One region of the Levilactobacillus muriae genome, then DNA from elsewhere that is predicted to be linked to it. Evidence: predicted binding sites of a transcription regulator. Region 1 holds the regulator's gene; the other holds the start of a gene.
The links. The regulator HrcA, encoded in region 1, represses chaperone genes, less so after heat shock. The targets are predictions, from matches to a motif close to TTAGCACTCNNNNNNNNNGAGTGCTAA.
Positions count from the first base shown of each region.

Region 2: the regulator HrcA is predicted to act here: its motif matches at 1,631-1,657, upstream of ACKTSF_RS12435 (ATP-dependent Clp protease ATP-binding subunit).

Region 1 covers NZ_BAAFRU010000002.1:203,192-211,302, forward strand. Annotated here, with positions in the region: gene infB (translation initiation factor IF-2) at 1-1,657, shown strand, start outside; gene rbfA (30S ribosome-binding factor RbfA) at 1,676-2,026, shown strand; gene truB (tRNA pseudouridine(55) synthase TruB) at 2,317-3,225, shown strand; gene ribF (riboflavin biosynthesis protein RibF) at 3,250-4,200, shown strand; gene hrcA (heat-inducible transcriptional repressor HrcA) at 4,725-5,762, shown strand; gene grpE (nucleotide exchange factor GrpE) at 5,783-6,370, shown strand; gene dnaK (molecular chaperone DnaK) at 6,408-8,111, shown strand, end outside.
Region 2 covers NZ_BAAFRU010000022.1:10,556-18,666, reverse strand. Annotated here, with positions in the region: gene ptsP (phosphoenolpyruvate--protein phosphotransferase) at 1-654, opposite strand, end outside; gene ACKTSF_RS12445 (phosphocarrier protein HPr) at 654-920, opposite strand; gene ykzS (protein YkzS) at 1,088-1,288, opposite strand; gene ACKTSF_RS12435 (ATP-dependent Clp protease ATP-binding subunit) at 1,833-4,070, shown strand; gene ACKTSF_RS12430 (MucBP domain-containing protein) at 4,376-5,470, shown strand; gene asnS (asparagine--tRNA ligase) at 5,531-6,922, opposite strand; gene ACKTSF_RS12420 (cation-translocating P-type ATPase) at 7,311-8,111, opposite strand, start outside.

The sequences.
Region 1 (8,111 bases):
CGTCATGGTCAACCAGAACCAATCCTTGGATAAGGATACCATTGAAGTCTTAGCCGATGACTATGGCATCCAAGCACAAGAGAAGGTCCAAGTTGACGTGACCGACATCGATAAGTTCTTTGATGCTGAAATGGCCAACACGGATCATCTGGAAACACGTGCGCCAGTCGTTACCATTATGGGACATGTTGACCACGGGAAGACGACGTTGTTGGACCACCTGCGTCACTCTCACATTACTGAGGGTGAAGCCGGGGGGATCACGCAGGCCATTGGTGCCTACCAAGTCCACTACAATGACAAGTCCATCACGTTCTTGGATACACCAGGACATGCTGCCTTTACTGAAATGCGGGCGCGTGGTGCTGAAATTACCGATATTACGGTCTTAGTGGTTGCCGCCGATGATGGTGTGATGCCACAAACCATCGAAGCCATTCATCATGCGAAGGCTGCTGGGACGCCAATTATCGTGGCTGTTAACAAGATTGATAAGCCAGGTGCTAACCCGAACCACGTTATGGAACAGTTGACGGAATACGAATTGATTCCTGAAGACTGGGGTGGTGACACCATCTTCGTTGAAATCTCTGCGAAGTTTGGGAAGAACATCGACGAATTGCTCGACATGATTCTCCTGCAATCCGAAGTGTTGGAATTAAAGGCTAACCCAGAACAAAACGGGGTCGGTTCCGTCATCGAAGCTAGTTTGGATCAGGGCCGTGGCTCTGTTGCTTCCCTACTGGTTCAACAAGGGACTTTACGCGTGGGTGACCCAATCGTGGTTGGGAACACCTTTGGTAAGGTTCGGACGATGACCAACGAACGTGGTCGTCGGATCAAGGAAGCCAAGCCTTCAACACCAGTCGAAATCACTGGGTTGAGCGATGTGCCAGAAGCTGGGGATCGTTTCGTGGTCTTTGACGACGAAAAGACTGCTCGGGCTGCTGGTGAAGAACGGGCTAAGGAAGCCTTGGTTCAGGAACGTAAGAATACCAGCCATGTCACGTTGGACAACCTCTTCGACTCTCTTAAAGAAGGCGAAATGAAGGAAGTTGACGTTATCATCAAGGCTGATGTTCAAGGTTCCGTTGAAGCCTTGGCAGGGAGCCTGCAAAAGATCGATGTTTCCGGTGTCCGGGTGAACATCATTCACTCCGCCGTGGGTGCCATTAACGAAAGTGATGTTACCTTAGCCGAAGCTTCAGACGCCATCATTATTGGGTTCAACGTGCGGCCTACGCCACAAGCACGAACGCAAGCGGATAGCGATAAGGTCGACATTCGTTTGCACAACGTCATCTACAACGCCATCGATGAAATCGAAACGGCGATGAAGGGGATGCTGGAACCTACTTACGAAGAAGAAGTTACTGGCCAAATCGAAGTTAAGAACATTTTCCATGCTTCTAAGGTTGGTACAATCGTTGGTGGGATGGTTACTGAAGGTTACGTGACAGCTGACGCCGACGTCCGGTTAATCCGTGACGGTGTGGTCATCTACGAAGGTAAGCTTGGTAGCTTGAAGCGTTTCAAGGACGACGTCAAGCAAGTTAAGATGGGTTATGAATTAGGATTAACTATCGAGAACTTCAATGATATTAAGGTGGACGATGTGATCGAAGCCTACATCATGAAGGAAGTTCCCGTTAAATAAAAATCGGAGGCAAACGTCATGGCACAATATCGAGTTGGCCGGTTGGAACAAGAAATCCAGCGGGAAGTTACGGATATTCTCCTAAAACGTGTCCGCGATCCCCGGGTCGAGGGCGTCACCGTTACCGGCGTGGAAGTCACAGGTGACTTGCAGCAGGCAACGATTTACTACAGTATTTTATCGGACAAGGCTTCTTCAGCGGAAAAGACACAACAAGGTCTGAATAAGGCGACGGGTCTGATTCGGTCTGAACTGGGTTCACGCTTGAGCATCTATAAGACGCCAGAGCTGAACTTTGAACAGGATTCTTCCGTACGTTACGGAAGTCATATCGATGAACTGCTGAATGATCTACACCGCCGCGAGTAGTTTCTCACGGTGTTTGAGAGGGGCGTTGATCCAAGCGGATCAACGCCCCTTTTTAATGACGAACAAGGGTTAATTTGCCTGCGGTGGTCAGGGATTCCGTCTGCTGTGGGAACGTCTGCAGCCAAAGGTCAGGCTTTCGTCACAGCTGGTTCCATCCCTGACCATCTCTGGCTAGGCAACTAACCGCCTGGTAGAGCAATCTTTTTATTAATTAAAGGTATCGTTCGCCAATATTTTCAGCTTTTAGCAAGTCACGATAATTAGTGCACCACGAAACGGAGGAAACGAAGATGGATGGGATTATCCCGCTTTATAAGGAACGCGGCCTCACGAGTTTTGACTGTGTGGCGAAGTTGCGTCATATTCTGCATACGAAGAAGGTCGGCCACAGTGGCACGCTGGACCCGAGTGTGGATGGGGTCCTACCCATCTGTATTGGGAGTGCGACGAAGGTTGTGCCGTATCTCATGGCCTCTGGGAAGGTCTACAAGGGAACAGTCACACTAGGCCTGGCAACGACTACGGAGGATTTGGACGGTGACGTCGTTGACCGCCAACCTTTGACAACGCCGTTTGATCGCGCTACACTGCTTCAAGCGGCCGCAACGTTGACTGGGACCATCCAGCAGACACCACCGATGTTTTCCGCAGTGAAGGTGAACGGTCGTCGGCTCTATGAATACGCGCGGGCTGGTGAGACCGTTGAACGGCCGACTCGGACGATTACCGTGTCAGCCTTTGACTTGGTCGATGATGGCCAGTTTGATGGCGAACAGGGTACTCAGACTATTGCGTTTGAGATTGCCTGTTCCAAAGGGACTTACGTGCGGACGCTCGCAGTTGACCTCGGTCGACAGTTAGGGGTACCTGCCGTGATGGCCTCGTTGACGCGGCTCAAGAGTGGTGGCTTTGACCTGGACCAAACGGTTACGTTGGACCAGGTGGCCGCTGCAATGGCCGCTGAGGACCTTTCCGGGATTCTTCGACCAATCGACTATGCCTTGCAGGATTATCCACACGTGGCGTTATCAGAGCGGCTCTGGGGCCTCGTGAAGAACGGCGTCTTCCTGGATGAAGATCAGGTTGGCCTGTCAGCACGCATCGTGGCCTTGACGTATCAGGACCAGACGAAGTGTTTGTACCAGTACCTTCCCGAAAAAAAACAATATAAGCCGTTGAAAATGTTTACGGTGAATTAAGCGTTAAGAAAGAGGCGTCTCGTAATGGAAGTTATTCGCATACATCATCCGTTGGACCCCCGCCAGATTCCGGCAGACCCGGTTGTTTTGGCCATGGGATTCTTTGATGGTGTCCACCGAGGGCACCAGGCGGTCATTAGGCGGGCTAAGGCGCTCGCTACGGCCAAGCACGTCAAGTTGGCGGTATTGACCTATGATCACCATCCAGCGTTGGTCTACCGGCCGTTAGAGGGTGATGACCGCAAGTACCTGAGCACGCCCGAACGTAAGCTCCAACAGCTTGATCGATTGGGTGTCGACCGGGTCTTTCTGGTCAGCTATACCGGAGAATTCGCTGCCCAGAAGCCCCAAGAGTTTGTTGACAACTACCTCGTGGCTTTTCATACGCTGACAGCGGTGGCTGGATTTGACCACACTTACGGTAAGAAGGATGTAGCCACGATGGATCTGTTGCCAGCCTATGCACAGGGGCGCTTTGGGGTGGAAACGGTGGCTAAGGAAATTGGTGATCAGGAAAAGATCAGTTCGACGCGGATTCGTGCGGCCATGAAGACTGGCGATGTCGATACGGCTAATACACTTTTGGGCTACCTTTACCGGTCGACGGGGGTCGTTGTTCATGGTGAAGCTCGAGGTCGAACCATTGGCTACCCAACCGCAAACGTTCTGACACCGGAGAATGAATGGTTGCCAGGCATTGGTGTCTACACGGCGCGGTTAAAGGTTGGGGCTATCTGGTATCCCGGTATGATTTCCGTGGGACATAACGATACCTTTGGTGACGATCGGCCAATCACGGTGGAGATGAATCTCCTGGACTATCAGGGGAACCTTTATGGTGAAAACGTTGAAGTTGAGTGGCATCACCGTTTACGGGGCCAAGTGAAATTCGATTCCGCAGAGAGGTTAATTGCCCAACTCAAGAAGGACGAGACGGCTACGCGAGATTATTTCGCCCAGGTCGTCTCAGATTAGGCAATTTAATCACAGCATAAATGAGGGGCCTGGATAATTTTATCTGGGCTCTTTTATTTTGGGAAGATAATTGCAAGGTGAAAGATTTTTGCTATGCTGGGGATTGGTTAATAGGTGTTTTGAGTTAGAAAACAGGGTTATGGCGGTTGAAATCTGGGTTATAGCTAGTGGTACAACTAGCTAACTGAAGGGTGAAAGATAAAATGTTGGCATAACCCTCTACACAGTAGAGATAGCGTCCTGAATAGTTGGCTACATTGTCTAAACCAGCCGGCTTACCGTTCACCAAATTTAAGCCGGAACGCTGTGGGGAGGCTGCAGGCGATCCCCACAGCCGCCGGAATCTCTGGCAGCCGCAGGTGGCAATAGTCATCAAGATCACGGCCAAATCAAAAAATTAGCACTTAATTGCAGAGATTGCTAAAAATTCTACCAGATTTCTTGACTTCAAATCCCGGTTTTGCTACATTATATATGTGTCTTAGCACTTGATTAGTTTGAGTGCTAAAAAAGGGGTGATTGTGATGCTTTCAGAAAGACAAATGATGATTCTGCGAGCCGTTGTCCGCGACTTCACCAATACCGGTGTTCCGGTGGGGTCCAAGGCATTAGCCAAGCAGTTACCCATCCACGTAAGCTCAGCGACAATTCGTAACGAGATGGCAGCCTTAGAAGAGCAGGGCTTGATTAAGAAGACCCACTCGTCTTCCGGCCGAATTCCTTCGGTCGAAGGTTACCGGTATTACGTTGATCATCTGGTTAAGCCCGATCCTTTGCGGCCCAACGATATCGATGTGATTCAGTCATCACTAGGTGGCGATTTTCATAAGATTGACGAAATCATTTCGCAATCCGCGACAATCCTGTCTAACCTGACGAGTTACACGGCGTTCACGTTGAAGCCGGAGTTAAAGGATAGTCGCCTCAGCGGCTTTCGGTTAGTGCCTTTGGGCAAGCGGCAGATTATGGCCATTCTCGTCACCGATAGTGGTGACGTGGAGAACCAAACGTTTGACGTGGCCGGCGACGTTGACGGTGAGCAGCTTGAAGCTGTGGTCCGCTTGATCAATGACCAATTGGTGGGACTGACTTTACCGGAAGTCTTACGGAAGCTACAGGCTGATATTCCCGCAAAGATCGCGCACTATCTACAAAGTCCTCAGGGATTCTTAGATATCTTTGGCGATGTGCTGACGCGGGCCGCTCAGGAGCGGTTCTACGTTGGTGGGCGACTCAACCTACTGAACTTTTCTCAGGATAGCGACGTTGATTCACTGAAGTCCTTGTATTCGTTGATCGATAAGACCGATGACATTGCGAGTGTGTTGGGGCAACCTAGCGATAAGATCTCCGTGCGCATCGGTAATGAAATGACCAATGATGCGTTGCAGAATTTCAGTCTGATCACGGCGACCTATGATGTTGACCAACATGGTCAGGGGATGATCGCAATTCTGGGACCCACGCGAATGCCATATTCTCGGATGCTCGGTATTGTTGGGGCGTTTCGTGAAGAGCTCGCGAAGAAACTATTAGATTACTACCGGTTTTATGACGAGTAAAGAAAGGGAGGGTTTTTATCGTGGCTGACAAGCAACAAGCGTCCACCGATGACCAAACTGCGGCAAAGGCCGCCACGACTAAGCCAGATTCAAAGACTGAATCGGCCGAAAAGGCAGCGCCAAAGAAGCCAAAGTTATTTAAGAAGGTTGCGACCGCGGCCGAAGTTGATGAACTCAAGCGCAAGGCCAGTGACTTCGAAGATAAGTATTTGCGTGCGGAGGCGGAAGTCCAAAACATGCAAGCGCGGTTCCAAAAGGAACAGGCAACGCTTATCAAGTATGATGGCCAACAACTGGCTAAGGACGTGCTCCCCGTCATTGACAACTTGGAGCGTGCTCTCGCAGTAGAAGCAGCGGACGAGGCGGGGCAACAACTGAAGAAGGGTGTTCAGATGACCTATGATCATTTGGAAGATGCCCTAAAGCGAAACCACGTCACGGAGATTGAAGCCATTGGGAAGACATTCGACCCAACGTTGCATCAAGCGGTTCAATCAGTGCCTGCAGAGGATGGTCAGGCGGCCGAAACGGTCGTTAAGGTCCTCCAAAAGGGTTACCAACTGAAGGATCGCGTTCTACGGCCAGCAATGGTTGTCGTCGCACAATAAAGCAAATTAAAAAAAACTAACAAAGAGGGAATTTTTGATGGCAAGTAACAAGATTATCGGAATTGACTTAGGGACGACCAACTCAGCCGTTGCCGTTCTTGAAGGTAGTACCCCGAAGATTATTGCGAACAAGGAAGGCGCCCGGACGACGCCATCAGTTGTTGCATTTAAAGACGGTGAAACGCAAGTCGGTGAAGTTGCCAAGCGGCAAGCAATCACCAACCCAAACACAATCTCATCCATCAAGAGTCATATGGGTGAAGCAGGTTACAAGGTTTCCGTTGATGGCAAGGATTACACGCCACAACAAATCTCAGCAATGATTTTACAACACTTGAAGGCCTTCGCTGAAGACTACATCGGTGACACAGTTGAAAAGGCGGTTATTACGGTACCAGCTTACTTCAACGATGCCCAACGTCAAGCGACTAAAGATGCTGGTAAGATTGCCGGCTTGAACGTTGAACGGATCATCAACGAACCTACGGCTGCTGCTTTAGCTTATGGTTTGGACAAGCAAGATAAAGACGAAAAGATTATGGTTTACGACCTTGGTGGTGGGACCTTTGATGTTTCTGTCTTAGACTTAGGTGATGGTGTCTTTGACGTTCTCTCAACGAACGGTGATACCCATTTAGGTGGGGATGACTTCGATAAGAAGATCATGGACTGGTTGATCGCCGACTTCAAGCAAGAAAACGGTGTCGATTTATCTAAGGATAAGATGGCTTTACAACGGCTAAAGGATGCTGCTGAAAAGGCTAAGAAGGACCTCTCTGGGGTTACCGAAGCACAGATCAGCTTGCCATTTATTTCCGCTGGCGACAACGGGCCACTTCACTTGGAAAAGTCATTGAGTCGCGCAAAGTTCAACGAATTGACGGCTGATCTGGTCGAAAAGACTCGGATTCCCGTTGAAAATGCGTTGAAGGATGCCGATTTAAAGGCTGGCGACATTGATGTTGTTATCTTAAATGGTGGGTCTACTCGGATTCCAGCCGTTCAAGATGCCGTTGAAAAGTGGACGGGTAAGGAATCCAACCATTCCATCAACCCTGACGAAGCCGTTGCTTTAGGTGCTGCCGTGCAAGGTGGGGTTATCACTGGTGATGTGAAGGACGTTGTTTTACTTGATGTGACGCCATTATCTTTGGGTATCGAAACCATGGGTGGGGTCTTCACCAAGCTGATCGACCGGAACACCACGATTCCTACCAGCAAATCCCAAGTCTTCTCAACCGCTGCTGATAATCAACCAGCCGTTGATATTCACGTTTTACAAGGTGAACGGCCAATGGCTGCTGACAACAAGACGTTGGGTAACTTCCAACTCGCTGACATTCCAGCTGCACCTCGTGGCGTTCCTCAAATCCAAGTGACGTTCGATATCGATAAGAACGGGATCGTTAACGTTTCCGCTAAGGATATGGGAACCAACAAGGAACAAAAGATCACTATCAAGAGTTCCGGTGGTCTTTCCGACGAAGAAGTCGAAAAGATGATGAAGGAAGCTAAGGAAAACGAAGCTGCCGACAAGAAGCGTAAGGAAGAAGTCGACACCAAGAACGAAGTCGACCAATTGCTCTTCCAGACTGACAAGACACTGAAAGACGTTAAGGGCAAGGTCTCCGATGATGAAATCAAGAAGGCTGAAGACGCGCGTGATGCCTTAAAGAAGTCCCAAGAGTCCAACGATTTGGACGACATGAAGGCTAAGAAGGATGACCTGAACAAGATTATC
Region 2 (8,111 bases), on a different contig from region 1:
CTCGCCATTGGTCAACGTCTGAGTTGCCACCTGAGTTCCCACGACTGCCGGCAAATTCAACGACCGTGCCAAAATTGAGGAATGGGACGTACGGCCACCGGCATCGGTGATAAATCCCAAAACCTGTTGTGGGTTGACCGCTACCGCCTCACTAGCAATCAAATCGTGTGTGACCACGACAACGGGATGGTTAATCAGTGCCAAATCCGGTAGGGTGACCCCCAGCAGATGGGCTGTTAAGCGTTTTGCCACAGTCTGCCAGTTGGTCAGACGATCCTGTAAGTAAGGATTGTCGACCAATTCTGCGAGTTCTTCCTCGATTGTTGTGGTGACCAGTGCGACCGCAAATTCAGTATTCGCATGTCGCTCTCTGATATTTAGTTCAACGTGTCCCATCAGGTCCTGATCCTTTAACATGGCAATTTGTGCAATAAAAACCTGGGCACGGTCAGCACCCAGGTTTTTATTTACACGAGTTTTTATCGTCTCAATCTCTGAAACGGTTGCTTCAAGGGCCTGATGGAATCGATTTAATTCGTAATCAAGATTAGTGACTGTCTGCTGAGAGACGTGAAGGTCTGGCTCGTCCAGTCGGTAAACCCGACCGCAAGTCACCCCATCACTGGCAGCAATCCCCTTGAGCATCGTCTTCATTAGTCAGACAAACCCTCTTTAGTCATTGTTTCAGCAATAGCAGTCATTGCATCAGCTTCGTCTTCACCGTCAGTCGTAATGGTGATGTCAGCGTTTTGGCCAACACCTAAAGACATAACACCCATGATAGACTTCAAGTTAACGGACTTGTCTTGGTACTGCAAGCTAACTTCAGAACTGAACTTACTTGCTGATTGTACCAATAAAGTAGCTGGACGTGCATGGATACCAGTTTCTGCTGTAACATGAAATTCGCGTTTTTCCATAATTGATCGATCTCCTTTAAGCTTAGGTTGACTACTTACCGACACGACTCGCCTTGACCTTGCGCATTGGCCAAACAACCATTCAACGAGTCACGCCTACCTACTAAGAATATCAATGTAAGCCACAAATTACAAGTTATACATGAACCGCTTTCATCAAAAAAACGTTATTCGCCGTCATTTCCGGCGTCATGATCGTAGTGGTAGATGAGTTTCCCGTTCTTTTCGGCCTTACCCACAACCCGTTTCCGCGTTTCGTATGCCATAAAAGCTTTTTGAAATGCTGGGAAGTCTGCCGGTGTGACTTCAAACTGCGCAATTTTCTTATCTTTCAATTGATTCATTAAATCCGTAAAGTCTCGTTCCACTATTTTTCCTCCCGCTCTCTTTTTCTGAGTATAACCAACACTTGTCTTCCGCGACTGCCAGAATTTCAAATCGACGATCACCTTGTAACAACCTTAATCTACTTCCCATCACTACTAAATCACTAAGGCCTTTACGTTATCGTCAACGACGTGTCTTGCGGCCTAATAGGTTCCAGTTACCAGATTTAGTTACGTCTCATGGTAAGTTTTACCGTCAATCTCAGTACGCCTATTATATCACGTCCACAACACTTTCCGATTGCGTTCTCCCCTATCTTACGGGCCAAACACGTGTCGGTCAAAGCTTATCCAAAAAGAATTTTCAATTTTGAAATGTTCATTTTAGCATTCTATTAGTGAGAGTGCTAAAATGAAGGCGTTCGTTAGAAATCCCCCGTAATATCGTGCATTTATCGTGCAAACAAAATACTTGCACGTCCAGATGAACGCGGTATAATGTGGTCAATGGTCAAGAAAGGTCAAACACTTTTCGAAGACCCGTGGAATTTCCACGAGAACTCCAGGCAAGAAAGGAGACGACAAGATGCTATGTCAAAATTGCCACCGCAATGAAGCAACGATTCACCTTTACATGAGTGTAAACGGGCAGCGGCAACAAGTTGACCTATGCCAAAATTGTTACCAGCTGCTGAAACAGCAACAATCAAACGATTCTGGAAATGGAGGTGGCCGTATGGCACAAGATCCATTCGGCTTTAATAACCTGGACGATATTTTCCGGGCTATGCAAGGCGGCGACAACAACCAAACTAATAATTTCCGACAGGACTCCGGACAAGGTCGACCAACCCAACCTTCTGGCAACCAGGGCGGTTCCGGTAATGGCTTACTCAGTCAATACGGATTGAACCTCACCCAGTTGGCAAAGGATGGTAAAGTTGATCCCGTTATTGGCCGGGACAAAGAAACGGCACAAGTCATCGAGATCCTTAACCGGCGGACGAAGAACAACCCTGTGTTGATTGGAGAAGCCGGTGTTGGGAAGACGGCGGTCGTTGAAGGCCTTGCGGAACGGATTGTCGAAGGCAACGTTCCCCAAAAGCTCGCCAACAAGCAAATTATTCGCTTAGACGTTGTGTCATTGGTCCAAGGAACTGGTATCCGTGGCCAATTCGAGCAACGTATGCAACAGTTGATGAAAGAAGTTCAAGCTAATCCCGATATTATCCTATTTATCGATGAAATTCACGAGATCATGGGTGCCGGGAATGCCGAAGGCGGTATGGATGCTGGTAACGTTTTGAAACCAGCCCTCGCCCGTGGTGACTTTCAATTGATCGGTGCAACCACGCTGAGTGAATACCGTGATATTGAAAAGGATCAGGCTTTAGCACGGCGGTTCCAACCCGTAACGGTTGACGAACCCAGTGCTGACGAAGCCGTTAAGATTTTAAAAGGCATTCAAAAGAAATACGAAGATTACCACCACGTTCACTACGACGATGACGCCATTGAGGCTGCCGTTCGTCTATCTGATCGGTATATTCAAGACCGGTTCTTACCAGACAAGGCCATTGACCTGTTGGATGAGGCTGGTTCTCGGAAGAACTTAACCATTAACATCGCCGACCCTAAGGCCATTGATGAAAAGATTAAGTCTGCCGAAGCACAGAAGCAAGCCGCCTTGAAGCAGGAAGACTATGAAAAGGCCGCCTACTACCGTGACCAAGTCACCAAGTTGGAGAAGTCCAAGGAAACTGCCAAGGATGCCGACCAAAACGCTTCCGCCGAAGTTACGGTCAAGGATATGCAAGACATCGTGGAAGAAAAGACCAGCATTCCTGTCGGTGAATTGCAAGCCAAGGAACAGCACCAACTCAAGAGTTTAGGTGCGGACCTTGAAAAGCACGTCATCGGCCAGAATGAGGCCGTCGACAAGGTTGCTCGGGCTATCCGGCGGAACCGAATCGGTCTGAACGGCACTGGTCGTCCAATTGGGTCCTTCCTCTTCGTCGGTCCAACCGGTGTTGGGAAGACGGAATTAGCCAAGCAATTGGCCAACGAACTCTTTGGTTCTGAAGACGCGATGGTTCGTTTCGATATGTCTGAGTACATGGAGCCGCATTCCATTTCTAAGCTAATCGGGTCACCACCTGGCTATGTTGGCTACGAAGAAGCTGGCCAGCTTACCGAGCAGGTTCGCCGTCATCCTTACACATTGATACTGTTGGATGAAATTGAAAAGGCCCATCCCGACGTCTTGAACATGTTCTTACAAATTCTGGACGACGGCCGGTTGACCGATTCTCAAGGCCGGACGGTTTCCTTCAAGGACACACTGATCATCATGACCAGTAACGCCGGTACCGGTGACGCCGAAGCCAACGTTGGTTTTGGAGCCGCCGCTGAAGGTACCACGCACTCTGTTCTGGGGAATCTGACCAACTACTTCAAGCCAGAATTCTTAAACCGGTTCGATGATATCGTTGAGTTCAATTCTCTGAGTATGGAAAACTTGATGCACATCGTTGACTTAATGATTGTTGACGTTAACCAAATGTTGGCGGGCCAAGGCCTCCACATTCACGTTACCGCGCCGGTCGAGGAACAATTGGTCAAGAAGGGCTACAATCCTGCAATGGGTGCTCGGCCACTCCGGCGAGTGATTCAAGAAGAGATTGAAGATCGAATCGCCGACTTCTACTTGGACCACGGGGACGTTAAGAACCTCGTTGCCAAGATTGAAGACGGTAAGATTACATTGGCTGCCGACACGGACGCTAATGCGGAAGCTAGTGACACAAGTTCAAGTAACGCTTAATTATGAATTTCCGAAGGTGTACAGCCATGAGAGCTGTGCACCTTTTTTGATGACTGCAAAAGGTTGAAAGATGAAATATTGGCAACATTGTCTAAACCAGCCGACTTACCGTTCACCAAATTTAGGGGGTGGGTAGGACGCTGTCAGCCTGAGAAGCGGTCTGCCAGTTCGCTTTGAACCGCCCTCCTCTCGGTGATAATCCGCCCGCTAGGCGTATCGGCCGAAATCTGACAACGTTCACATGTTGGCCTGACCGGGAAAAATGGTATACTAGATTTTAAAGGAAACTTCTGGAGGTGAATGGCATGGCTTTTTTTGACTGGTTACGACGATTGATTGAACCGAAACCCCAACGTGAAAATATACCGCAACCGGTAGCACCACAACGCCGTCATCAACCAATCCCAGCTCCAGCAGAACCCGTTGCTCCCAGCCAGCCAGCCGTGACGCCTCCCGTTCTGACCGACCACGCCATCACCTTAAAGCCAGCCCACCAACCGCAGCCCGAACCAACTGCCACCTTGGTAATTCGTTTGGTGGATGAACACAATCGCCCGCTGCAACCGGCACTCATCTTAACGGGATCACTTAATCATCCCGTCCACTGTCGGTTTCCAGAAATTCCAGGGTACGCACTCTCACGGATTCATGGCTTCACGCAGGACTTCATCAGCACGTATGGTCTGACAACTGCTATCTACCGTCGATTACTGGGTAAACCGATCATCGCCTATCTGGTCGACTTTGACTCCGGTCGGCTCTTGGCGCTTCCCCAGATTCATCGGGGTGCACTTTCCACGACTTACGCCCTAACGCCTCCTGTCGTCAATGGCTATCACATCTTCCAAGCACAAGGCCCACAACGTGGTAAATTTTCTACGTGTGTCCAACGCGTCGTGTACTTCTATCGACTCGACAGCTGGGAGACCGTCCAGCACGTTCATCAGTATGTTTTCCTACAGGCGGATCATCTGGTCTATGATGAACCAAATGGGACTGCATACGGCTACCAATTCCCAGCTGATTCGCTCTGGCGGTTATTCATGATTATCACATTGACAGATGGTTCGGTCTGGTTCAATCTCGGTGGCAATCAGTGGTTAACGGCAACCGATACGGCTCGTCGTGATCATCAGCTGGCGCATCCTGCCCTGGCACAAAAGCGGTCCTGGCATCCCAAGGACTTCGCCCGGATTGGGTCGGTCGATTACGTTCCTGGTGCTTCAGTCTCCATTTATACGGAACCCTATGGCGAGACTGCTGGTCAATTGGAACACGGCGAACCGTTGGATATTCGCGGTCGCATTATCGATGATCAGCAATTGATCTGGTACCAGATTGGGCCAGAAGCTTACATCAACGCGCGTTATGTGCGGCTAGCCCCTGTCGAAACTATTTAAGAAAAAAATAAAGTGCCACCGCAAAATTTGCAGTGGCACTTTTTTGATGCGATAAAATTATTAGAATTCAGCGTTACCTGGGGTCCGTGGGTAAGGGATCACATCGCGGATGTTTTCCATCCCCGTCACGTACATCAGCAACCGTTCAAACCCAATCCCGTAACCGGAATGCTTGGTTTCACCGTACTTCCGCAGGTCCAAGTACCATTGGTATTCTTCTTGTGGTAAGTGGTTGACCTTGATCTTCTTAGCCATTTCAGCCTGCCGTTCTTCACGTTGACTACCACCAATCAATTCACCAATACGGGGAACCAATAAGTCAGCGGCCGCAACGGTCTTACCGTCGTCGTTGTCGCGCATGTAGAAGGCTTTGATCTCACGGGGGTAATCCGTCAGGAAGGTTGGACGCTTATAGACCTGTTCGCACAGGTAGCGTTCGTGTTCAGCCTGTAAGTCGAGTCCCCAGTACACGGGAACATCAAACTTAACGGGGGCTTTTTCCAACTCTTCGATAGCTTGCGTGTAGGTAATCTGCGCAAACTTTTCATCGATTGTCTGGTGAAGACGGTTCAACAGGTCCTCATCCACGGCACCGTTCAGAAATTCCAGCTCATCCTTGGCGTGGGCTAAGAGGTACTTAACCACGTGCTTCAGAAGGCTTTCAGATTCATTGATCACATCCTGCAGGTCGGCAAAAGCCATTTCTGGTTCAATCATCCAGAATTCTGAAGCATGCCGGGCCGTGTGCGAGTTTTCTGCCCGGAAAGTTGGACCAAATGTGTACACATTCCGTAAGGCCAAAGCGAAGGCTTCTGCGGGAAGCTGACCACTGACCGTCAAGTTTGTTTCCTTCTTGAAGAAGTCTTGACTGTCGTCAACCTTGCCGTCGTCAGTCTTAGGCAAATTGTTCATGTCTAACGTGGTGACCCGGAACATTTCCCCGGCTCCTTCGCTATCACTGCTGGTAATAATTGGTGTGTTCACGTAGGTGAAGTCATTTTCCTGCAAGTATTGGTGAACGGCGAAGGCCGTCAGTGAACGAATCTTGAAGACCGCGTAGAACGTGTTGGTCCGTGGCCGTAAGTGGGCCATTGTCCGCAAATATTCGTAGGAGTGCTTCTTCTTTTGCAGAGGGTAATCGTTGTCGGAAGCCCCTTCAAGTACAACTTCTTCGGCGTGAACTTCGAAAGGCTGCTTAGCATCCGGCGTGTAAACAACCGTCCCAACCACCTTAATCGTCGAGCTCAGTGGCAACTTCGTCATTTCAGCGTAGTTCTCCAGGTCACTCTTCATGACGATCTGAGCGTGCTTCAAGCAAGACCCATCGTTTAATTCGATAAAGCCCACGCGCTTAGACCCTCGCACCGTCTTCACCCAACCGTGCAGAACAACTTGTTCATCTTCGGCAAAGTGCCGATCACTAAATAAATCTTTAACCAAAATTTCTGTCATCATATTCTCCTTCTGTCATACCCATAAAAAAAGATCCATCATCCCTATCACTAGGGACGAAAGATCTTTCCGCGGTACCACCCAAATTGTTTTTAATTCAAAACCAACTTTAAACAACGTACTAACATACGTTCCGCTTAATAACGTGGCGGGCACGGCGCGGCCTACTCTTGATTCAGCCTGCAACGAAAGCGGGGTTATCCAAATTGGGCGATCAACTAAGCTCTCACTATCCTTAGTTCGCTAGGCACCGGTGACCAATTTGACATTATCCGTTTCAATGTTTTTCAATTTATGCAACTGTTGTCAGATTAGCACAAATCGTAGCGCGACACAACCGAAATCTCTCCGTGAGGTGGTGGAAATCCGTTGTTCTCTCATCTAATCTTTAGTCTTCAACCAACCGATTTCCCAATGACTGGAAACGCTGACCCCAGCGCTTCTTGACTTCCAAGACAAACGTGGGGATAAAGACGCCGATCACAACTAGTACCCAGCCACTGACTGGCAATGTCACGAGGCCAAAGAGTCCTTGGAGTCCTGGAACCACTGCCACGACAATCAGTAAGCTAATCGTGATGAGTAGTGCCCGGTTAAGTCGAGGGTTCCGCTTAAGACTCCCCCGCGTCAACGGCTGGCGGTCCTTAATAGCGTAGATATCGATCATGGACCCAATTGCCAGAATCAGGAAGGTTATCGTCATGCCGACCGCTGGCTGGTTAGCAGCCAGGACGAAGCGTCCTAACCCATATGCACCCAGTGTCAGGAACGTAAACGTTACCGCCCGAGTCGCAAGCCGGCCACCCAGCCCACGAGCGAAGAGACTTTCGTCGTTGGCCACCGGTGGCTGTTGCATTGCAGCTTTTTCGCCAGGCTCCCGACTTAGGTAGAAGCCAGGAATCCCATCGGCTAGGACGTTGATCAGTAGGAGTTGTTCTGCCAGGAGTGGTGCGCCCCAGCCCATCAGGACTGAACCGACCATTAGGAAGATTTGTGCGAAGTTGACTCCCACTAGGAATTCCACGGCCTTAAGGATGTTTTGGTAGACCGTCCGCCCTTCCCGTACCGCTGAAATGATGGTAGCAAAATTATCATCCGTTAGCACCATATCCGCAGCACTCTTGGACACTTCCGTCCCGGTGATTCCCATGGCGATTCCCACGTCAGCAGCCTTCAAGGCCGGCGCATC